DNA from 3 places in the Janthinobacterium sp. DSP2-3-3 genome. Region 2 is predicted to be linked to each of the others. Evidence: predicted binding sites of a transcription regulator. Region 2 holds the regulator's gene; each other region holds the start of a gene.
What was found. The regulator HrcA, encoded in region 2, represses chaperone genes, less so after heat shock. The targets are predictions, from matches to a motif close to TTAGCACTCNNNNNNNNNGAGTGCTAA.
Positions count from the first base shown of each region.

Region 1: the regulator HrcA is predicted to act here: its motif matches at 1,784-1,810, upstream of rpoH (RNA polymerase sigma factor RpoH).
Region 3: the regulator HrcA is predicted to act here: its motif matches at 6,742-6,768, upstream of groES (co-chaperone GroES).

Region 1 covers NZ_JAFCWA010000015.1:69,964-77,845, reverse strand. Annotated here, with positions in the region: gene ACP7DE_RS24375 (cell division ATP-binding protein FtsE) at 1-573, shown strand, start outside; gene ftsX (permease-like cell division protein FtsX) at 570-1,490, shown strand; gene rpoH (RNA polymerase sigma factor RpoH) at 1,996-2,889, shown strand; gene ACP7DE_RS24360 (hypothetical protein) at 2,980-3,246, opposite strand; gene ACP7DE_RS24355 (hypothetical protein) at 3,425-3,877, shown strand; gene ACP7DE_RS24350 (antibiotic biosynthesis monooxygenase family protein) at 3,852-4,220, opposite strand; gene ACP7DE_RS24345 (cytochrome P450) at 4,217-5,356, opposite strand; gene ACP7DE_RS24340 (ArsR/SmtB family transcription factor) at 5,433-6,131, shown strand; gene ACP7DE_RS24335 (ABC transporter ATP-binding protein) at 6,142-6,873, shown strand; gene ACP7DE_RS24330 (CPBP family intramembrane glutamic endopeptidase) at 6,870-7,882, shown strand, end outside.
Region 2 covers NZ_JAFCWA010000012.1:129,951-137,832, forward strand. Annotated here, with positions in the region: gene ACP7DE_RS22145 (enoyl-CoA hydratase) at 1-83, shown strand, start outside; gene ACP7DE_RS22150 (enoyl-CoA hydratase/isomerase family protein) at 76-1,230, shown strand; partial or broken gene mmsB (3-hydroxyisobutyrate dehydrogenase) at 1,341-2,255, shown strand; gene ACP7DE_RS22160 (hypothetical protein) at 2,442-3,023, opposite strand; gene ACP7DE_RS22165 (hypothetical protein) at 3,060-3,659, opposite strand; gene ACP7DE_RS22170 (HAD family hydrolase) at 3,904-4,623, shown strand; gene hrcA (heat-inducible transcriptional repressor HrcA) at 4,741-5,757, shown strand; gene fur (ferric iron uptake transcriptional regulator) at 5,807-6,238, opposite strand; gene ACP7DE_RS22185 (outer membrane protein assembly factor BamE) at 6,434-7,069, shown strand; gene dapB (4-hydroxy-tetrahydrodipicolinate reductase) at 7,088-7,882, shown strand, end outside.
Region 3 covers NZ_JAFCWA010000003.1:160,151-168,032, forward strand. Annotated here, with positions in the region: gene ACP7DE_RS07430 (oligopeptide:H+ symporter) at 1-1,231, opposite strand, end outside; gene ACP7DE_RS07435 (GNAT family N-acetyltransferase) at 1,313-1,882, opposite strand; gene ACP7DE_RS07440 (PadR family transcriptional regulator) at 1,982-2,536, shown strand; gene ACP7DE_RS07445 (MFS transporter) at 2,533-3,783, shown strand; gene ACP7DE_RS07450 (hypothetical protein) at 3,790-4,302, opposite strand; gene groL (chaperonin GroEL) at 4,510-6,159, opposite strand; gene groES (co-chaperone GroES) at 6,210-6,500, opposite strand; gene ACP7DE_RS07465 (hypothetical protein) at 7,036-7,782, shown strand.

The DNA of each region.
Region 1 (7,882 bases), on a different contig from region 2:
AAGCTGATCGTCAATGGCCAGGACATGGCGAAGATCAAGCCGGCCGGCGTGCCGTTTTTGCGCCGTAACATGGGCCTGATCTTCCAGCAGCAAAAATTATTGAACGACCGCTCCATCCTGGCCAACGTCATGCTGCCGCTGCTCGTCGTCGGCGCTCACAAGGCGGCCGCCGAACAGCGCGCGCGCGCCGCCCTCGACAAGGTGGGGCTGCTGGACCGCGCCATGGCGCGTCCCCTGTCGCTGTCGGGCGGGGAACAGCAGCGCGTGTCGATTGCGCGCGCCATCGTCAACCGGCCGCAGATCATCCTGGCCGACGAACCAACGGCCAACCTGGACCGCGCCAGCGCCAACAAGGTGCTCGACGCCCTGAAAGCGTTTCATTCGGTGGGCGTGACTTGCCTCATTTCCAGCCATGACGAACAGATGCTCGACGCCGCCGCCCGCGTGATCCACTTGAAAAACGGCCAGCTGGTGGCCATCGACAAGGCCACGCAGGCGCCCGTCTTCGCGCCACCCGATCCCGATTTTGCGCCATCCCCCGACCCGGACGACGCGCAGGGAGAACAGGCATGAGAGGCTGGTTCCGTCAACACCGCTTCGCGCTGGGCTCGGCGCTGATTCATTTGCGCAAGTCGCCGGGCGGCTTTTTATTGAACGTGCTCGTCGTCGCCATCGCCCTGTCGCTGCCGTTCGCCGGCTTGACCATGCTCGACAATGTGCGCCCCATGTCGGAACAGATGTCGGTCGACCCGGAAATCAGCGTTTTCCTGACGATCGACACGCCGCGCGAGCAAGCCGTGGCCCTGGCCAGCGCCATGCGCAAGATTGTGGGCGCGCAAAACGCGAAGATCGTCTTCATCCCGCGCGAACAGGCGCTCGACACCCTGAAAAACAAGAACGGCCTGGCCGACGTGCTCAGCACCCTGGGCGACAATCCCCTGCCCGACAGCTACGTGCTGAAGCTCGATGCGTTCAGCAGCGCCAGCGAAGCGCAGGACGTCGATGCCGTGGCGGAACAGTTGCGCCACCTGCCAGGCGTGGAATCGGCGCAAGTCGATTCGGCCTGGGTCAAGCGCCTGGCGGCCCTGCTGGGCGTGCTGCGCCTGGTGCTGTTGCTGCTGGCCATGACCCTGGGCGTGGCCGTAATCGCCGTGGTCTTCAACACTATCCGCCTGCAAGTGATGCAGCAGCGCGATGAAATCAGCATCTCGAAATTGATCGGCGCCACCGACACCTTCATCCACCGCCCCTTCTATTACACGGGCGCCCTGCTGGGCCTGTGCGCCGGTGCGCTGGCGCTGGGCGCCGTGGCGCTGGCCTTGCAGCCACTCAATACCGCGATTGCCGAGTTTGCACGCCTGTATGCGTCCGAATTCCAGCTGGTGCCGCTGGCACCGCTGCCGATGGCCGGTTTGCTGGCCGTCAGCGCCGGCCTGGGCTTGATCGGCGCCTTCCTCTGCGTACAGCGCCACCTGGCGCGCCTGAACTGACCATCGTTTCCATGGCGGCGCCCCTGGCGCCGCCATGCGCCGCACCTTCTCCTTGCTTTTTTAATATCCACCACATGCTGTGGTTATCTTGATATCTAGCAAGTATTCTTAAGGTTCGCTTCAGCTTGCGGCCGTAGACTATGTCCGTTCGTCAAGAGGCGTGCGGCCCTTTCCGGCGCCAGCAAACAGGTGCACACTGCAGTCACCATGCGCCTTGGCGGCGCGTTTTAGATAAATTATCAACTACTAAATCGCCATAGTATTTAGGCTATCAGGACGATTAAATGTGCTGATTGGCACTCTCGGGCAGAGAGTGCTAATATAGGCATATACCAACAGCAGAACCGCCATGAGCGCCGCCATGAGTGCCATGAGTGCCAGATATAGATGGCGCCGCGATCTGCAAGTGCAAGACCGAATACGCAAAACCGAACAGACAATCAGGCCACGTCGCGTGACATGGCCATCTGGAACAAAGCAAGACTACGAGGGAGAAAACATGACTATGATGTCCGCAACGTCCGCATTGGTTCCGACCAAAAATAATGCGCTGGGCCTCGGGTTCACTGGCAATCTGGGCAATATCGACGCCTATATCTCGGCCGTGAACCGCCTGCCCATGTTGACCCACGACGAAGAAATTTCGCTGGCGACACGCCTGCGTGAAAAAAATGACCTGGCCGCCGCGCAAGAACTGGTGCTGTCGCACCTGCGCCTGGTGGTCTCGATTGCCCGTGGCTACCTGGGCTATGGCTTGCCGCATGCCGACCTGATTCAGGAAGGCAATATTGGCTTGATGAAAGCCGTAAAACGTTTCGATCCGGACCAGGGCGTGCGCCTGGTGTCGTACGCCATGCACTGGGTGAAAGCCGAGATGCATGAGTACATCCTGAAAAACTGGCGCCTGGTCAAGGTCGCGACGACGAAGGCACAGCGCAAGCTGTTCTTCAACCTGCGCAGCCACAAGACGGGCCTGGACGCGATGACGCCGAAGCAGATCGATGCGCTGGCCAAGCTCCTCGACGTGAAGCGCGAAGAAGTGATCGAGATGGAAACGCGTTTGAGCGGCCGCGACATCGCGCTGGAGTCGCCGACCGACGATGAAGACGACAAGTTTTCGCCGATCGCTTATCTGTCGTCGGAGCAAAGCGAGCCGACCAAGGTGCTGGAAGCGGAACAGGTCACGCGTCTGCAATCGGAAGGCCTGGAAACGGCCCTGGGCAAGCTCGACGCCCGTTCGCGCCGCATCATCGAAGCACGCTGGCTGGCCAACGACGACGGTTCCGGCGCCACCCTGCACGCTTTGGCAGAAGAGTTCGGCGTATCGGCCGAGCGCATCCGCCAGATCGAAGTAGCGGCGCTGAAAAAAATGAAGGGCGCCCTGGCCGCTTACGTGTAAGCACAAGCAAGGCCGCAATGCAAAAGGCGCCGCAAGGCGCCTTTTAGTTTTACTACTTAATGTTTATCAACAGATAAACATGGCAGCCCGTTAAGCTGCAGCCAAACCCTTGACCAGGATTTCGGCGATCAATTCATTCAGATCCGCGTCGCGCTCCTTGGCGAGGGTCTGCAATTGCAAGACCAGATCGCTGTTCAGCTTGACGGCGAAGGGCACCAGGCCCAGGGCCTGATTGCGCTTGCGCTGCTCACGGCGGTCGACGACCACCGCTTCCTTACCGAATGCGCCGGCGCCGGGAACATTCATCTTTCCCATCAGTTTCTTGGCATCGCTTTTCGCCAGGGCAGTTTTTTTCATGGTTGTTTCCTGATTTTCAAAACAGCCATTTTACGCAGTAATCGGCACGCCGCGTGGCCGGCGCATCAATTCATCCGCAGCGTGCCAATAGTGCGCCGGGAAAATATCATTTTGTTATTATCATTTTCATCTCTTGCGCGCACGCCGCGTCGGGAACGCTCCACTTGAAAGGAAAAATATGCATTACCTCCATGACTCCTATCGTCGCTGGCTATTACCCATATTCATCGCCTGCCTGGCCGTGCTGGCTGGCTGCGGCGCGGCCGGCAGCGCCGGCGACGCGGAAAACACGCCGCGCAGCGTCACCCACGTGCTCTCGCCGGGCGAACAGGTCGCCATCACGGCCACCGATACCCTGAAACTTGAACGTGTCAACGACAGCCGCTGCCGCAAGGGCGCCGTGTGCGTGTGGAAAGGCTACGTCAGCTACAGTTTCAGTTTGCGCAACAGCGCGGGCGCCACGGATATCGTGCTGTCCGATTCCATGCCGGGCGCCGCCAGTTCCGTCACTGTCAACCACCTGACGTTCACCCTGCTCGACGTCGACCCGGCCACGCCGCCCGCCCTCAATGCAGCAGAGCCCACCTACCGGGTCAAGGTGAAAATCACGCAGGGCGCACTACCCCGCTAACATGGTGGCGCCGCTGGCTGTCGGCCGGCGCCTGTTGCCGGTCAAGCATGCCGTAATCGCGCACCACGCCGGCGATGCGCAGCCGGTAGTCGTCAAACACGCCGTGCCGGCCGGCCGATTGCGCGGCGCGGTGCACTTCCAGCTGCCGCCACTGCGCCAGCGCCGCCTCGTCGCGGAAAAACGAGAGCGACAGCAATTTACCCGGCTCGCTCAAGCTGCTGAAGCGCTCGATGGAAATGAAACCATCGATATCGTCAAGCAAGGGCCGCAGCGCGGCGGCCAGGTCCAGGTACTGCTGGCGCCCTTCTGCATTCGGCCAGACCTCGAAAATCACGGCAATCATGCTATTTCTCCATTGCTAAAAACAGGGATGCGGGCGTTCAGCGACGGCAGATAAGTCCACGCCAGCGGCATGTCTTCCAGCCCATCGGCCCACGCTTGCAGGCAGGCCGTGGCAATGGCGTGCGCGATGGACTGGCCTGGACAGACGTGGCGACCATGGCCAAAGCCTGGCGCCACCTGCCCGCCGGCATCATGGCAGGCGCTGGCCAGCACCACGACGATCATCTGCCCGGCCGGCACGCGCACGCCATTGAACTCCACGTCCTCCGCCGTGTAGCGGCGCGTGTTGTGGATGGAGGGATCATGCCGGCTGACTTCGCGCAGCATGACCGGCCACAGCGGCGGCGTTGCGCGCAGTTGCGGCAGTAAATCCGCTTGGGTACGCAAGGCCACGACGGCATTGCCCAGTAAGCCGGCCGTCGCGTCGCACGTCTGCGACAGCAGCCCCACGAGGTTGGCCAGCAAGCCGCCCGAGGCCTGCCAGCCCACGGCATCCGCCTCTACCACAATCTTGCCCACCAAGCTGCCCGGCAACGCATCCGCCTCGCGCAGCAAGCGACCAAAACCTTGCAACAGGGCATACGCTGCCACCTGTGCGCCAGCCAGTTGCGCGCCATTGCTCAGCGGCGACAGACAGGCGACAAAGTCGCGCGTCCAGGCGGCCAGCGCCGGCCATTGCGCTGGCGCAAAACCCAGCAAGTCCGCCACGGCAAACAGGGGCAGTTCGAAAATCGCACCGTTCAGCCGGGCGGCGCTGCCGGGCAGCTGTGCTTGCGCCAGATGCAGGGTGCGCGCATGCAGGCGCGCCAGATCCACCTGGCCCAGCGCATGCGCCAGCACCTGTTTCGGCACGGCATGGCGTTCGCCCTCATTCATGCGTACCAGTTCGGCAAAGATCGCGCCGCATGGCGTGCCCGCCAAGTTGTGCGGCAGGGCCAGTCCCAGTGGGCGCACGCGGCAAGCGGGATGGTCCAGCACGGCCTCCACGCCGGCCCTGCCCGTCGCAAGCCAGCAGTCGAGTGACGCATCGAAACGCCAGGATGGGCCTTCTGCCAGGCGGCGATAGTAGTCATACGGCGCCGCGTGAGTGACGGCAGCGAGCGGGTGAACAGGGTCGGTGGGATAGTCGAGCGGCATGCGCATTCCATTGCAGTGAGGTGGGGACACGAGTATGCTGCCCCTTCCACTACAACACTTCGCCCGCGAACGAATCATGGATGACAGCCCCCTTCCCCACACGGCCGATGTGCGCCTGGCGCAACTGGCCGGCGCCATCGCCGAACCGGCGCGCGCGCGCATGCTGTGTAGCCTGCTCGATGGCCATGCGCGCACGGCCACGGAATTGGCAGCGCTGGCCGAGGCAGGCGCCTCGACGGCCAGCGCCCATCTGGCGCGCCTGCGCGACGATGGCTTGCTGTCGATGGTGGCACAGGGTAAGCACCGCTATTACCGCCTGGCCAATGCAGAGGTGGCACGGGCGCTGGAAGCGCTGCTGGTGGTGGCCGGCGTGCCAGCAACGCCGTTTACCCCCACCACGCCGGACCGCTTGCGCCATGCGCGCACCTGCTACGACCACATGGCCGGCACCGTCGCCGTCACCGTGCACGACCAGTTGCACGCGCAAGGCTGGCTGCTGGACGATGGCGGAGAATATCGCCTGTCGGCAGCGGGTACGGTCGGCATGGCGGCGCTGGGCATTGACGTGCCGCAACTGCAGCAGCAGCGTCGCCGCTTCGCCTGTGCCTGCCTGGACTGGAGCGAACGGCGCGCCCACCTGGGCGGCGCGCTGGGGACCGCCATCCTGCAGCTGGCCCTGCGCCAGCGCTGGGCCGAGCGCGAACTCGACAGCCGCGCCCTGCGCCTGACGCCCGCCGGCGAACGGCGTCTGCTGGCCGCCTTCGCTGGCCGCTGAAGGGCGCACGATGATCGTATTCCAGGGCCTAGCCAAACAGTACGGCACATTCGAGGCCGTCAAGCCGCTGACCTTGCAGGTGGGCAAAGGAGAGGTCTTCGGCTTCCTGGGGCCGAATGGGGCCGGCAAGACCACCACCATCCGCATGCTGATGGGCATCCTCGTGCCCAGCGCCGGCCGCGTACTGGTCGATGACCTCGATTGCCACCGCGATGGCGCCGCCGTCAAGCGCAAGGTGGGCTACCTGCCCGACAATCCGATTTTTTACGATTATTTGCGCGGCCGTGAAATCCTGCAATTCGTGGCCGAAATGCATGGTTTTCCGCGCGCAGAAGCGGCCGCCCGCGCCGCGCGCCTGCTGACGGAATTTGGCCTCGACGAAGCGAGCGAGGATTTTGCCGTCAATTACTCGCTAGGCATGAAGAAAAAACTGGGCCTGGCTTGCGCGCTGATCCACGATCCGGCCGTGCTGATCCTCGATGAACCGATCAACGGCCTCGACCCGCGTGCCTCGCGCGACGTGCAAGAACGCTTGCTGCGCCGCGCCGCCGCCGGCACCACCATCTTCGTTTCCACACATCTATTGGATATGGCGCAAAAGCTGTGCAGCCGGGTCGCCATTATTCACCGTGGCGCCCTGGTCGCCACGGGCAGCCTGGACGATATCCGCCAGCAACTGTCCAGCGATGGCAGCCTGGAAGACCTCTTCTTGCAACTCACCGATGAAACGTCCACGGCATGACACCGGCGCCGCCCACCGCCTGGCGCGCCGTCTGGCTGCTGACCCGCTTGCGCTTGCAGCGCCTGCTCAACGTCAGCGGCCGTGGCTTTTCCTTCAAGAAAAACAATAAAAGCCGCCCCGCCACGTCGGGCAAGCGTGGCGGGCGCTGGCTGCTGGGCGCGCTGCTGTTGCTGCCCATGCTGTTTTCCTTCGGCAGCATTGCCCGCCATAGCGTACTAAACATGCATTGTTTGCTGGACCAGGTCGCCGCCTGCCAGGCGCGCGGCAGCCTGCACACGGGCAGCCACCTGCTCGACCCCGTCATCGCGCAATTCATGGCCACGCCCTTCAGCGCGGCGCTGGTGGGCGGCCTGACCCTGCAGCTGGCGCTACTGTGGCTGGTCAGCGTCTTGCTGCCGCTGGGCATGGGCGAACTGGCCAAGCCGGACTGGGACCTGGAATGGCTTGTCACCCTGCCCGCAGAGAAAAGCACCTTGCTGTGGGCGCGCGTGCTCGAACGCACGCTCGTCAATCCGGCCGGCTTGCTGGCCCTGTGGCCCAGCATGACCGTCATCGCCTGGTATGCGGGCCAGGGCTGGATGTCTCCTTTGTCCGGCCTGCTCGCCAGCCTGGTCCTGCTGGCCCTGGCTGCCATGCTGCGCACCCTGGTCGACACGGGTTTGCGCCTGTCGCTCAATCCGTCCCAGCTGGGCAACCTGCAGGCAGTGATCTCACTGGCGGGCCTGTTGCCCATGTATATGGGCATGTCGTTTGGCATGGGCACGGGCGGCTTCGCGTATGCGTGGGCGGCGGCCATGCCCGCCTGGACCGGCTGGACGCCGCCGGGCCTGCTGCTGCGCCTGCTCAATGCATCTGACGTGGCGGCCCTGCTGCTGCCAGCCGTCCTGCTGCTGGCGCAAGTGCTGCTGCTGATGTGGCTGGGCATGGCCATCCTGCGCCGCCAGTTGCGCCATGGCGTAGTGGGCGCGGGCCAGCGCGAAGGCGTGCGCAAGCCGGCGCCGACGCTGCC
Region 2 (7,882 bases):
TGGGCCTGTTCGATACGCAAGACCAGAAAGAGGGCGTGCAAGCGTTCCTGGAAAAACGTCCGGCGGAGTGGTGCAATGGCTGAAACCTTGGGTGAAATCGTGGCTGAAACCTTGCTTGAAACCGTAAAAATCGAGGAGCGCAACTGTCCCGGCGGCATGAAGCTGGGCGTCATTACCTTGGACGCGCCGAAATCCCTGCATGCCCTGACCCTGGAGATGATACGCGCCATCGATGGCGCTCTGGTGCGCTGGGCCAGTGACGACGCCATCGCCTGCGTGGTGCTGCAATCGTCGACCGACAAGGCGTTTTGCGCAGGCGGCGATGTACGCAGCTTGCGTTCGGCCGTGTTTGACCAGCCTGGCGTCGTACCGAACCCGCAGGCGCTCGCTTTCTTTGCCGAGGAATACCGGCTAGACCACCGCATCCATACGTATGTGAAACCGCTGCTGGTGTGGGGCGGCGGCATCGTCATGGGAGGCGGCCTGGGCCTGATGGCCGGCGCCAGCCACCGCGTGGTGACGGAAAGCACGCGCATCGCCATGCCGGAAATCACGATTGGCCTGTTCCCCGACGTGGGCGGCAGCTGGTTCCTGGGCCGCATGCCGGGGCGCAGCGGCCTGTTCCTGGGCCTGACGGGCGCTCCCTTGAACGCAGCCGATGCGCTGTTTACTGGCCTGGGTGACTATTTCCTGCGCCAGGAAGAGCGCGCCATGGTGCTCGACGCGCTGGCGCTGGCGCAATGGCAAGCCAGCCCGCCGGCGAATCACCAGCAACTGAACCGCTTGCTGCGCGGTTTCTCGGCCCCGGTGTCCATGCTGCCCGTCTCCGAAGTGCGCGCCAACTTCGATGCCATCGCCGCCTTGACGCAAGCGCCTACCTTGCCCGAAGTGGTGGCCGCCATTGCCGCGTATGACGGCGAGTCGGCCTGGCTGCAAAAGGCGGCCCACTCGCTGGACAAGGGTGCGCCCAGCTCGGCGGCCCTGGTGTGGGCCATGCGCGAACGCACTCGCCATCTGAGCCTGGCGCAAGTGTTCCAGCTGGAATTGATTGTGGCCGTGCAATGCTGTGCCCATGCCGATTTCAGGGAAGGCGTGCGCGCCTTGCTGATCGACAAGGACAACGCGCCGCAATGGCAGCCGGCCAGCCTGGCCGACGTCAGCGCCACGTATCTTGATGAGTATTTTGTCGCGCCGTGGAGTAAGCATCCGCTGGCCGACCTACCCATTTAAACATTTAAGTAGTGCATAAAAATGCTCAGGGCTAGGCGCCTTGCCGAAGGCAGTACGACCAGTACGACTAGGCAAGGCAACAACGCCATGGGTTTTTTAGGCGCTACAGGAGACATTATATGCAACATATCGCTTTCATCGGCCTGGGTAACATGGGCGCGCCGATGGCCCGCAACCTGGTGGCCGCCGGCTTCCATGTCTCCGTGTTCGACCTGGCGCCGGCGGCAGTGGCCTCGCTGGTCGAAGCGGGCGCCACGGCGGCCGCATCGGCCAGCGCAGCCGTGCAGACGGCCGACGCCGTCATCACCATGTTGCCAGCCAACAAGCACGTGCAGGACCTGTACCTGGCGGCTGGTGGCGTGCTCGATTCGGCCAAGCCTGGCGCCTTGTTCATCGATTGCAGCACCATTGCGGCCGATGTGGCGCGCCAGGTGGCGCAAGCGGCCAGCGAGCGGGGTTTTGCCATGCTCGATGCGCCCGTTTCGGGCGGCACGGCGGGCGCGGCGGCCGGCACCCTGACGTTCATCGTCGGCGGTAGCGTAGCGGCCTTGCAGCAGGCGCGGCCCCTGCTGGAAAAGATGGGCAAGAACATCTTCCATGCGGGCGAGGCGGGCGCGGGCCAGGTGGCGAAAATTTGCAACAATATGCTGTTGGGCATCTTGATGGCCGGTACGGCCGAGGCGCTGAACCTGGGCGTGGCGCATGGACTGGACCCGAAAGTGTTGTCCGACATCATGGCCAAGAGTTCGGGCCGCAACTGGACCCTGGAAGTGTACAACCCGTGGCCCGGCGTCATGGAGGGCACGCCCGCGTCACGCAACTACACTGGCGGCTTCGGCACGGCGCTGATGCTGAAAGACCTGGGCCTGGCGCAGCAGTCGGCCTTGTCGGCAAACGCGCCCACGCCACTGGGCGGCCTGGTGCGCCAGCTGTACCAGATGCATGCGCAAGCCGGTTATGCGCAGCAGGATTTCTCCAGCATCGTGCACATGTTGCAGCCGGGCTTGCAAATGCCTGCGGCCTGAGGAATTTTGGGCAAAAAAAAGCCCGCTGGTAAAAGCGGGCTAAATCCAATTCTTGGAAGAGTTGGAGGAGACAGATGCATTATGCTGCGTCGCCACATATAACTCCAATTTATCTTTTGAATATCAACTATAGATATTTGTGATATCTCTTCCCGGTAGCCGCGCAGCGGCTACCGTTCCCGCAACTCAGACCGGTTTACAGGCGATCTTTACCGTCGTCACATTCCCTTCGCCCATGGTGCCTTTTTCGGTACCTGTCGCCAGGTCGCACTGCAGACCCTTCGGCTGAACGGAGACGCTGATGGCATAGGTGCTGCCATAGTCGACAGAGCCGGCCATGGTAAAGGTTGTGGCGTCCTTGGCCACCGTTGTTATTGCACTACCGTTAATCAGCACCAGGCCGTCCACCGTCAGGCCGGAAACCGTGCCGCCGACGGTATATCTGTTTTGCGAGCAAGTAACGGCGGCGCTGATGTTGATGTAATGACCTGCCGAACCGGAGCCACCACTGATGCCGCAAGTCATGTGGGCAGGCTGGGTTTGTACGGTGATGTTGTAGTCGGTGCCATAGTCGATGCGTTTGATAAATGTAAACGCGGTCTTTCCGGATGGAACCGGGAGGGTGTCGCCGCCGTTGGCCAGGACCAGGCCGTCGGTGTTCAAGTTGCTGATGGTGCCACTGACATCATACGAGGCCTTGCCGCCGCAAGCGGCCAGTCCCAGGGTCAGCAGCAGCGCGGCGAGTGGGCGCAAGCAGGATAACTTCATGTATTTCTCCAAAAAATAGGTGACGGATCGCAAGGATTACTGCGGCGTGCAGTCAAGTGTGGCCGCGGTCGTAGCGGCAGAGCCCATCGTGCCAACCGTATCGCTGGCGTCGGCACTCTTTGAACCCTGGAAGCGGCATGCCAGGCCCGTTGGCTGAGTCAGTATGGAAATGCCGTATGCGGCGCCGTCAGCAACGCTTTTGAATTCGTAGGAGGTGGTGCCAGCCAGTGGGCTGGTGCCGTTGGGGCCCATCACGAGGCGCAAGCCACCAGCGGTCAGGCCCGTGATCGTGCCGCTCAGCGGGTAGCTGTTGGTTGTGCAGATCACCTGGGCCGTGCTCACGGAATAGCTTGTTGCCTTGCCGCTGCCATTGGTAATGCTGCAAACGGCGCCCTTTGGCTGTTGCGCAATGGTGATATCGTAGCGGTCATCTGTCTTGACCAGCTTGGTGAAAACAACGGTGCCCTGGCCCGCAGTAACCGGCAAGCGTTCCCCGTCATTCAAGAGAATCAGGCCATCCTTGGCCAGGCCGCCGACGTTGACTTGCAGATACAGGTTGCCGCCGCTGCCGCCGCAGCCTGCCAGTGTGACGGCGCAAGCCGCCGCCAGCATCGAGCGCAGGTACAAATTTTTCATACATTCTCCAAAACGAATTAGGTTGGGTAGCGCAACGCGGACGCTGGCGCCGCATTGGAATGGCGCCTATTTTAGTCTATCTGGCAAGCTGGATGATCTTGCCTTGTATCACCCTGTAACAATTTTTCGCCGGGAAGCGCTGGCCCGGCCCCATTTCACGCGGGCGCAGCCATGCCGGCGGCGGCGATCGGTGAGACAATAGACGCAGGCTGCGCACCGTGGCGCGGCATCTACTGTGAATCCCATGTCTCTTGCTCCTGTAAAAGCTGCCGTACCGCCCAAGGCCATCCTGTTCGATCTCGACGATACCTTGTGGCCCATCGCGCCCGTGATTGCCGCCGCCGAAACCCTGCTGCACGATTGGCTGGCCACGCATGCGCCCAAGGTGGCGCAGCAGTTTTCCATCGAGGTGCTGCGCCAGCACCGTCTGGCCATGCTCAAGGAACAACCGCATTTCCATGGCAACCTGATCGAGTTGCGCCGCGCCGGTCTGCTGGCCGCCTTCGAGGCCGCCGGCGAGGATGCCGCCCTGGTCGATGGGGCCATCCTGCACTTCCTGGCCGCGCGCAACCGCGTCCAGCCGTATGACGACGTCTTGCCTGGCCTGGCCTGGATGGGGCAGCGCATGTTGGTCGGCTCGATCTCGAATGGCAATGCGGACCTTGACATTATCGGCCTGGCGCAGCATTTCAAGGTATCGATTGCTGCCAGTGATTTTGGCGTGGCCAAGCCCGATGCCAGCATCTTCCTGGCCGCTTGCGCCGCGCTGGAGGTGGCCCCGCATGAAGCCGTGTATGTGGGGGACGACCTGCATTTCGACGTGACGGGAGCGCAAGGAGCGGGCATGCGTGCCGTCTGGATGAACCGCAAGGGCAGCGACGCCCACCTGGCCGCCGGTGTGCAGCCCGACGCTATCTGCGCCAACTTTGACGAGTTGCTGCTGTGGCTGCAGCAGCAAGATTGATCGCCGCCGGACGGGCGAACGTGCATAATAGGTACTGTTGATGCACGGTCGGTCGCTTTCATTGCCGCTTGATTAACAATATGCTTGTTTAAAGAATATTTGCTTACCTAAGACACCATGCAACTCGATACACGTGCCCAAACACTGCTGAAAGCCCTGGTCGAGCGATATATCGCCGACGGCCTGCCGGTCGGTTCGCGCGCCTTGTCGAAAATTTCCGGTCTGGATCTGTCGCCGGCCACGATCCGCAATATCATGGCCGACCTGGAGGAGCTCGGCTATGTGTCCAGTCCGCATACCTCGGCCGGTCGCATACCAACGCCGCGCGGCTACCGCATCTTTGTCGACACCTTGCTGACCGTCCGGCATCTGGATGAGCACATGGTGGAGTCGCGCATGCGCCTGCAGACGCCGCAGCCGCAAAAAACCATCGCCAACGCGGCGCAGATGCTGTCGTCGCTGTCGCAGTTTGCCGGCGTCGTGCTGAGTCCGCGCCGTGAATCCGTGTTCCAGCAAATTGAATTCTTGCGCCTGTCCGAAAAGCGCATCTTGCTCGTCATCGTCGCCCCGGGCGGCGACGTGCAGAACCGCCTGCTGCTGACGGAGGCCGACTATACGCCGGCGCAACTGGTGCAATCGGCCAATTACATCAACCAGAATTATGGCGGCCTGTCCTTCGATGCCGTGCGCGTGCGCTTGCAGGGTGAATTGCGCCAGCTGCGCGACGATATGGGCAGCCTGATGCAGGCGGCCGTGGAAGCGGGCAGCGAAGCGATGGCCGACCATAGCGATGACATGGTGATTTCCGGCGAGCGCAACTTGCTCAGCGTGAGCGATCTGTCATCAAATATGCATTCGCTGCGCCAGATGTTCGACATGTTCGAGCAAAAAACGGGCTTGATGCAGCTGCTCGACGTGTCGAGCAAGGCGACGGGCGTGCAGATCTTCATCGGCGGCGAATCGAACCTGGTGCCGATGGATGAAATGAGTGTGGTGACGGCGCCGTATGAAGTCAACGGCAAGATCGTGGGAACGTTGGGGGTGATCGGACCGACGCGCATGGCTTACGAGCGTGTCATCCCGATTGTCGATATCACGGCCAAGTTGCTGTCAAGCGCACTTAGCCATCATTGAGCGCACTGACTGACGCGCCGGCTGCTCCCGTGAGAACGGCCGGCACGGATCAGGCGGTTTTGTGCGGGCAAGCCGTCTTGATGCAGTTGCCATAGATGGCCAAGGCGTGTTCGGCTATCTTGAAGCCGCGCTCTTCGGCCACTTTTTGCTGGCGGATTTCGATTTCTTCGTCGAAGAATTCTTCGACCCGGCCACAGTCTAGGCATACCAGGTGATCGTGGTGGGAGCCTTCGTTGAGCTCGAAAATCGCCTTGCCGGTTTCAAAATGATTGCGGTTGAGCAAACCTGCCTGTTCAAATTGCGTCAGGACACGGTAGACAGTTGCCAAGCCAACATCCATATTGTCGGCCAGCAGAATTTTATAGACGTCTTCTGCTGTCAGGTGGCGTACCGGGCTACTCTGGAAGATATCGAGTATCTTCAGGCGTGGCAGGGTCGCTTTCAGGCCGCTTGCCTTGAGATCACTAGGATTGTTACTCATGTTTGTTGCTCGTATGTGGGTCAGGTGCTTTATCATATAGCGTTTTGTCGGGGAGTGCCAAAATATGCATTTTTTGGCAGGCCGGTCACTCCTGGCGTTTTGTTCATCCAATTGAGGTCATTTATGCGCGTAACACCGGCTGTATTGCCATCTCTCTGGCACCGTATTTCATTTCGAGCACCAGTCGTGGCAGGCATGGTCTGTGTCGCGCTAGCCATGTCCGGCTGCGCCAGCCGCGGCATCCTTGGCGAAAAGCCGGCAGCCAGCCAAAAAGAAGGTAAGGAAGTGGTCCCCGAACAGGGCGCACAAACGAACACCATTACGCCGCTGCAAAAATTCATGTGGTTTTTCTCGCCGTATCGTCCTGACATTCAACAAGGCAACTTTGTCTCCGAAGAGATGCTGGCCCAGTTGAAAGTGGGCATGACGCGTGACCAGGTGCGTTTCGTCCTCGGCACCTCCCTGCTGACCGACATTTTCCATGCCGACCGCTGGGATTATCCATTCCGCCTGGCCCGGGGCAGTGGCGAAACCACCAGCAGCCGTGTGGTCGTGTACTTCGGCAAGGATGGCAAAGTTGAACGTTTCGAAGGCGGCAACCTGCCGACGGAGAAAGAATACATCGACCGTATCGCCGGTCCATCGCCGTTCGCCAAGGTCGCCAAGGCCGACGTGCCTGCCGCCGTCGTGCCATCGCCCGTGGCGCCGAGCGCCGTGCCGGTGCCAGCCGATGCCGCCCCCGCCATTCCTGTGAGCAAGCCTGACGTTGCACCGGCACCTGCAACGGCGCCTGCCGCCGAGCCTGCACCCGCTGCCGAGTCCACCAAATAAGTGCTGTAAGAGAATAAAATGACTGAACTGAAAATCGCCATCGCTGGCGCCAGTGGCCGCATGGGCCATATCCTGATCGAAGCGGTCAGCAATGCCCCTGACGCTGTGCTGGCCGGCGCGCTCGATCGCGCTGGCTCGCCGTCCGTCGGCCAGGATGCCGCTGCCTTTCTTGGTAAACCTGCCGGCGTGCTGATCGAATCCGACCTAGCCACCGGCTTGGCCGGCGCCGATTACCTGATCGACTTCACGCGTCCGGAAGGCACTTTGCAGCATCTGGCGTATTGCGCCGAGCACGGCATCAAGATGATCATCGGCACCACCGGTTTCGATGATGCCGGCAAGGCCGCCATTGCCGCCGCTGCCGAAAAGACGGCCATCATGTTCGCACCGAACATGAGCGTGGGCGTGAATGTGACCATGAAGTTGCTGGAACTGGCCGCGAAAAGTCTGTCCGAAGGCTACGACATTGAAATTATCGAAGCGCATCACCGCCACAAGGTCGACGCGCCATCGGGCACCGCCCTGCAGATGGGGGAAGTGGTGGCCGGGGCCCTGGGCCGCGACTTGAAGGAATGCGCCGTGTACGGCCGCGAAGGCGTGACGGGCGAACGCGATCCGTCAACCATCGGCTTTGCCACCATCCGCGGCGGCGATATCGTGGGCGACCATACGGTGCTGTTTGCCGGCATCGGCGAGCGCATCGAGATCAGCCACAAGTCGAGCAGCCGCGTCACCTATGCTCACGGCGCGCTGCGCGCTGCGCGTTTCCTGGCCGACAAGCCGACCGGCCTGTTCGACATGCAGGACGTGTTG
Region 3 (7,882 bases), on a different contig from region 2:
GCCACATGATGGAAACGGCGTTGCCGCTGTCGAGGGCCAGTTGCAGCAAGCCGATGACGATCCACGCCAGCGAGGAAAAGCCGATGCCGGCCGTCATGCGGCGCAGGGCCGTCGCTTCCCAGCCGAAGCGGTTCAGCATCGGGTACAGCACCAAGTTGTTGAACGGGATCAGCAGCATCACCAGCATCGGGTTCAGCGCCTGCATCTGCGCCGGCAGGAACCAGCTTGGTTTTTCCATGGTGTTCGCTTGCACGATCCACGTCGAAGCCTTCTGGTCGAACAGCGAGAAGAACGGCGTGACGAGGGCAAAGATGACGAGGATGCGCAGGACGGCACGCACGCCTTCGACGGCTTCGTCGGGGTGGATGCCGCGCGCGCGCTCCAGCTGCATGGCCGTGCCGATGCTGCCGAAGGCCAGCAGCAATACCAGCGCGGTACACGCTGAAATCACGAAGCCCCATTCGGGAATGCTGTAGAACGCATACAGGGCGCCGATCACGCCGACGTAGGCCACATACAGGCCGGGACGCGAACCGCCATCGACGCGCGCCAGCAGGGCCGTGCGGGCCACGCGGGTGAACGAATCGGGGTTCGGCGGCGCTGGCGGCACGTGCACGTACTTCTTGGCGCCCATCCAGAAGACGAGGGTGGCGGCCAGCATCATCAGGCCCGGGATGCCGAAGGCGATCGATGGGCCGAAGTCGCGCAGGAACATCGGCATCAGCAGCGATGCGAAGAAGGAGCCGAAGTTGATGATCCAGTAGAACAGGTCGAACACCAGCTTGGCCTTGTGCTTGTTAGTCTGGTCGAACTGGTCGCCGACAAACGAGGCCACCAGCGGCTTGATGCCGCCGGAACCGAAGGCGATCAGGAACAGGCCGAAATAGAAGCCGTTGACGCTGTTTTCAAACAGGGCCAGGCAGGCATGGCCGGCGCAATACACGAGGCTGAGCCAGAAGATGGTGTTGTACTTGCCGAAGAAGCGGTCGGCCAGCCAGCCGCCCAGCAGCGGGAAGAAATATACGCCGATGACGAAGGTGTGGAACACGTGCTTGGCTTCGCCCGTGCGCTGGTCAATCGGGATCATCAGCAGCAAGGTGCTGATGAGGAATGGCGTCAGGATGTTGCGCATGCCATAAAAGCTGAAGCGTTCGCAGCCTTCGTTGGCGATGATGTACGGTATTTGCCGGGGCATCTTGCCCGTGGCGGTTTGTGTCTCGGCCGATGACATTGGCTCTCCCCAAGTTTTTTTTGTAAGCCGCGATGCTAAGGCCTGCCGCGTTTGCTTGCAACAGAAAAAACGGCCTGTCCGCTATTTCGCAGGGATTTGTAAGGTATTGATTTTCATAAAGACATTACTATCGGCACTTGCGCTTGCACTTGCACGCGCCGGACGGGGCAGCAACAGCTGCAGTTGCAGCATGCCATCCGATGCGCAGCTGTCCGCCAGGACAAAGCCGCAGCTTAGGTACAGGCTCAACGCCGCGTGGTTGTCCTGCGCCACGGCCAGGCGCACGCGGCCCAGCTCGGGAATGGCGCAGGCGTGTGTGATGGCCGCCTGCACCAGCTGCCGTCCCGCACCGCGTCCACGTGCCTGCGGCGCCACATACACGCCCCACAGGCTGGCCTTGTCATGCACGACGGCGATCGGTTCGCGGCGCAGGCCGGCAATGGCGATCAATTGTTTCTCGTTGAAAACGCCAAATATTATTTGGTGGAAGGTGGCGCGCAAGCGCTGCGCTATCTGTGCCAGCGGCAAGCCGCTTTCTGCCGCATGCGTGGTAGAGAAAGCGGCCGGCAGTTCGGCGATGCCGGCCAGGCGCAGCGCGCGGTAGGCGCTGGCGTCGTCTGGCGTGAGGGGGCGGACAGTGGTGGCGGGCATGTGAACGAGTATCGGGCTTCGATGCCGGAAAGTAAACCTTGCATTGCGACGGCTTCAAACATAAGATATATCTTATTGCGATATATCTTAAGGAGTGCCATGTCCCTCTTTCTTTGTGGCGCGCACCCGCTGCGCGTGGCAGCCCACAGCCAGGGCGACGCGTCGGGCGCCGCTGCCAGCGTTGCTAACCCTGTCCCCGCCGCGCGCGGGCCGAAAATGTTTGACGCGGGCACCTTGCGTTACCTGGTGCTGCAATTGATCGCCGACAAGCCGCGCCACGGCTACGACATCATCAAGGCCATCGCCCAGCGCGCCGGCGGCGCCTATGCCCCGAGTCCCGGCGCCATCTATCCGCTCATGCATGGCTTGGTGGGACACGGTTACGTGGCCGTCAGCCTCGATGGCAACAAGAAACTGCACAGCATTACGCCGGAAGGGCTGGCCTTCCTGGCAGCGAACCGCGCGTATGTCGACGCGATTGCCGCCAGGGTCGATACGCCGGCCGGCGCGGACGACGATCTGCGCCACCTGATGCACGAATTGAAGGCGGCGGTGCTGGCGCGCGGGCGCACGGGCGATGTGGATGCCCGCCGCCTCGACGCCATCCGCGCCATCCTGCGTCAGGCCCGCACCGATATCGAGGCGCTGGCATGATGGCCGCATCGAAGGTCGCGCCGGTTCCCATGCTGACGCCGGCGCGCGAACGCGCGATGCTGTGGCTGCTTGCGCTGACGCAATTTACTGTCATCATGGATTTCATGGTGATGATGCCGCTGGCGCCCCAGTTGATGCAGGCGTTCGGCATCGGCCCGGCTGCCGTCTCGGGCGCCGTCTCGGCCTACGCCTGGTGCGCGGGCCTGTCCGGCTTGCTGGCGGCCACGTATATCGACCGCTTTGACCGCAAGAAGCTGCTGTTGACCATGTTTTGCCTGTTTACCGTGTCGAACCTGGCTTGCGCGCTGGCGCCGAACTTCCATGTGCTGCTGTGGTCGCGCGCATTTGCCGGGCTGACGGGCGGCGTGCTGGGCGCCATCGTCATGGCCATCATCGGCGACGTGATCCCTTCCGAGCGGCGTGGCGCGGCCACGGGCATCGTCATGACTTCATTTGCCATGGCGGCCGTGGGCGGCGTGCCCATCGGCGTGGTGCTGGCCGCGCACTTTGGCTGGGCGTCCCCCTTCTTCCTGCTGGTCGTGCTGTCGCTGCTGATCTGGCTGGGCGCGGCGCGCGTGCTGCCCTCGCTGACGGCGCACATGGGCGCGGTTCCCACGCCTGTGCGCCAGGTGCTGCCGAAGCTGGGGGCGCTGTTGCGGGAAAGGCGCCACATGGAAGCGTTTGCCTTGTCCATTGTCAACATGACGGCGGGCATGCTGGTGATCCCCTTCATTTCGCCCGTGCTGGTGGGCAATATGGGGCTGGCGCCGGCCGACGTCACCTGGGTGTATCTTGCGGGCGGCTGTGCCACGATCTTCACGGCGCGCGTGATCGGCCGCTGGGCGGACCGGGCCGGCAAGCAACAGGTGTACCGCTGGGTAGCCCTGTTGTCGATCGCGCCGCTGCTGTTCATGACGCACTTGCCCCAGTTGCCGCTGCTGGCGCTGATGTTGGTGTTTCCGTTTTTTATGGCCCTCGTCTCCGGGCGCACGATACCGTTGCAGGCATTGCTGACGACGATTCCGGAGCCGCACAAGCGCGGCGCCTTCCTCAGCGCCAATTCGGCTCTGCAAAGCCTGGGCAGCGGCCTGGGTGCCTGGCTGGGCGGCCTGACCCTGCAGACGGACGCGGTCGGCCACATCAGTGGCTATGGCATCAATGGCTGGCTGGCGGCGGGTTTGTCGCTGTGGACGGTGTGGTGGGTGGCGCGCGTGCGCGGCGCCGCGCCGCAGGGGGCGCCGGCGTAGGCGGGTTTATTGCGTGGCGATGCGCTGCATGGGCGCGTTGTCCTTGCGCCATTGTTCCAGGCTCAGCAGGCCGCCGTTGACGATATCCTCGACGAGGATGCGCTTGCCGTCGGGCGACACGACAAAGCTTTCCCAGCGGTGGGCCGCGTCCGGCGTGCTTTCGAAAAAGCTCAGCTGATAGCAGGCGACGCCATCGACCAGGCGCGTTTCCGGCGACGTTTCCATCACGGCACCATGCGCGCGGCCGCCGCTAGCCTTTTCGATATGCGCCGACCACGCCTTTATTTCCGGCAAAGCCATCAGCGCATCGACGGCGCGCGCGTTCTGCTCTTGCGCCGCCGTCTGGCTGCTCGCGGCCGGGGCATTGTCACTGTGCGGCGCGGACTGCTGGTGCAGGTAAAAAGCGCCGAGCCCGGCGGCCAGCAAGCCGGCCAGGATGCCGGCGATGATGGTGGTTTTGGAAGAAGAGGCGCGTGGCGGCATGATGGTGGCATGATAAAGAAGGACGATGGCGGCCATGCTAAAGCAAAACGTGCAGGTGGGCAATCGCCAGGCTGGCCAAACGGGTTTGTTAAACGGACTTGTCCAATCAATCGGCGAAAAAAAAGCTACCTTCCGTAGAAGATAGCTTTTTGGGGCTGCCGGGCAGGCGCACGCAGCTTTTGCTCTGCCTGTCCTGGCCCTGCATAGGCATCCCGCGCGCCGTCGGCGCGGGGATGCAGGGCATTACATCATGCCGTCCATGCCGCCCATGCCGCCCATACCACCCATGCCGCCGCCCATGCCGCCGCCTGCTTTGTCGTCAGCGATTTCGCAGACCATGCAGTCGGTTGTCAGCATCAGCGAAGCGATCGAAGCGGCGTTTTGCAGCGCCGAACGGGTCACTTTGGCTGGGTCCAGAACGCCCATTTCCACCATGTCGCCATACGTGCCGTTGGCAGCGTTGTAGCCGTAGTTGCCCGTGCCAGCCAATACGGCTGCCACGACGACCGAAGCTTCTTCGCCAGCGTTTTGCACGATCATGCGCAGTGGCTCTTCCATTGCGCGCAGGACGATCTTGATACCAGCATCTTGATCAGGATTGTCGCCCTTGACCGTGATGTTGGCGCGTGCGCGCAGCAGGGCTACGCCGCCGCCAGGCACGATGCCTTCTTCCACGGCAGCGCGGGTGGCGTGCAGTGCATCTTCAACGCGAGCTTTCTTTTCTTTCATTTCGACTTCGGTGGCTGCGCCAACCTTGATCACGGCAACGCCGCCAGCCAGTTTGGCTACGCGCTCTTGCAGTTTTTCACGGTCGTAGTCCGAGGTCGCTTCTTCGATCTGTACACGCACTTGTTTCACGCGTGCTTCGATCGAGGCAGCTTCGCCGGCGCCATCGATAACGATGGTGTTTTCCTTGCCCACTTCGATGCGTTTCGCTTGGCCCAGTTCGGCCAGGGTCACTTTTTCCAGGGTCAGGCCGACTTCTTCAGCGATGACCTGGCCGCCCGTCAGGACAGCGATGTCTTCCAGCATGGCTTTGCGGCGGTCGCCGAAGCCAGGTGCTTTCACTGCGCAGGTTTTCAGGATGCCGCGGATGTTGTTGACAACCAGGGTGGCCAGCGCTTCGCCTTCGATGTCTTCTGCGATGATCAGCAGTGGACGGCCAGCTTTTGCGACTTGTTCCAGTACCGGCAGCAGGTCACGGATGTTCGAGATTTTCTTGTCGCACAGCAGGACGAATGGGCTGTCCAGTACGGCAACTTGTTTCTCTGGGTTGTTGATGAAGTATGGCGACAGGTAGCCGCGGTCAAACTGCATGCCTTCAACGATGTCCAGCTCGTCGTTCAGCGACTTGCCGTCTTCCACGGTGATGACGCCTTCTTTGCCGACTTTTTCCATCGCTTCAGCGATACGCTCGCCGATCGAGTAGTCCGAGTTCGCCGAGATCGCGCCAACTTGGGCGATTTCTTTGGTCGTGGTGCAAGGACGGGCGATTTTCGCCAGTTCTTCGACGGTCGCTGCAACCGCTTTGTCGATACCGCGCTTCAGGTCCATCGGGTTCATGCCGGCGGCAACGAACTTCATGCCTTCGCGCACGATGGCTTGTGCCAGCACGGTGGCGGTGGTGGTGCCGTCGCCGGCGTTGTCGCTGGTACGGGAAGCAACTTCCTTGACCATTTGCGCGCCCATGTTCATGAGCTTGTCTTTGAGTTCAACTTCTTTCGCTACCGATACACCATCCTTGGTGACGGTAGGGGCGCCGAACGAGCGCTCCAGGACCACGTTGCGGCCTTTCGGGCCCAGCGTTACTTTGACTGCGTTGGCGAGGATATTGACGCCTTCGACCATCTTGGCGCGCGCTGCGTCGCCGAATACTACTTCTTTAGCTGCCATGTTCAATTCTCCTGAGTTTCGGGATGTATCTGTCTACAACGTGGAAACAATTACTTGACGACGATCGCCATGATGTCTTCTTCGCGCATGACCAGCAGCTCATCGCCGTCAACTTTGACGGTTTGGCCGGCGTACTTGCCGAACAGGACGCGGTCGCCCACTTTGACATCCAGAGGACGGACTTTGCCGTCGTCGAGAATCTTGCCATTGCCTACGGCAAGGACTTCGCCTTGATCCGGTTTTTCAGCAGCTGCATCAGGAATGATGAGGCCGGACGCAGTTTTGGTTTCCTGGTCGAGGCGTTTGACGATGACGCGATCGTTCAATGGGCGCAGATTCATACAAAACTCCTTAAAGTTCAATGGATAAGTGTTGCTAAATGAATACATGCCTGGCACAGCGCCAGACGTGCTTTCAGTGACCGCCGTTGAAAGCAGCCCGCAACGGTCAAGCAAACCCCATGTCATCCTGTCCTTGCCTGTCTCCGGCAGTGGTGCATCGCGGCGTCGCCCGCCGCGTAGCGTTCCCTGCAGTTACCTGGCAAGCACCATCATTTCCTGAGGATTGCTACGAAAGAGTTTGTTAGCACTCTCTACTAACGAGTGCTAATTATAGGGACGGTAAGGGGCTTATTCAAGGGCTTATTCTCCGGAAAGATAAGCATAGACGTTCTGCGCAGCCTGCATTTACACAGGGTTTGCGCTGGCGCAAGCCAACTTCCCGGGCGTCAGCAACAGCAGCGACTCTAGCATGCCGCCGGGATGGGGGGCGTTCCTGTACGCGCAGGAAACAGAGTTTTACTATGGAATTTGATAAGATGATTGCAATTGCATATTAATATCGCCACATATCGCCACTTGCGCCAGAAAGAACACCATGCCATTTCCTGTTTCCCGTCCCGCCCTGCGCCTGCTGGGCGCCACCGTCATCGGTCTCGCCTGCCTGGGCAATGCCGCCGCGCAAACACCCACCATCGTCGATGAAATCACCGTGGCGACCTTGACGCCGCTGGAAAAGAAGATGCTGCTCAATGACCTGTTCAACGACCTCAACAAGGATGACGACGACCAGGAAGCGCACGTATGGGACAACGGCGGCGACAGTGGCGTGCTGGTGAAAGTGACGTATAACTTCAGCAATTCCGGCATGACGGAGCACAGCCTGAAGGCACACGTCTGCCGCGACCTGAAATTCGTCGTTACGGCGCGCGGCAAGTCGCAGGACTTGAGTCGCCGCACCTGCTCGCAGAACAGGGGCAACTGGGATGTGCAGGGCAAGGATCCGGCGCCCGTCGTGTATCCTCCTTTCCTGTCCGACGTCACCATCGCCAAGCTGAATGCCAAGGAACAGAAAGCCCTGCTGACGGCCGCCGTGCGCACTTTGAAAGATGAAGAGGATGGCAAGACGCGCCAATGGAGCAACAAGGGCTTGGGCAATGCGGCGCCGCTGGCAGTGCGCCTGACGCCCTCGGGGACGGACGCCAAACCTGGCAGCTACCGCCGTACTTGCCGCGACTTGACGATGGTGCTTGACGGCAAGGGCGGACAACAGACGCTGACGCGCCGCTCTTGCGAAAACCGCTACGGCGGACTCGATATCGAAGCCGATTACGTCGACGAGTAAAACGCTGCCATCGCGGCGCGGGCAGATGCGCGCACTTGGCGAAAAGCGCCGGAAAAATCGTGTATTGTCCGCCAACTGTCCTGCATTGATGTAAATATGT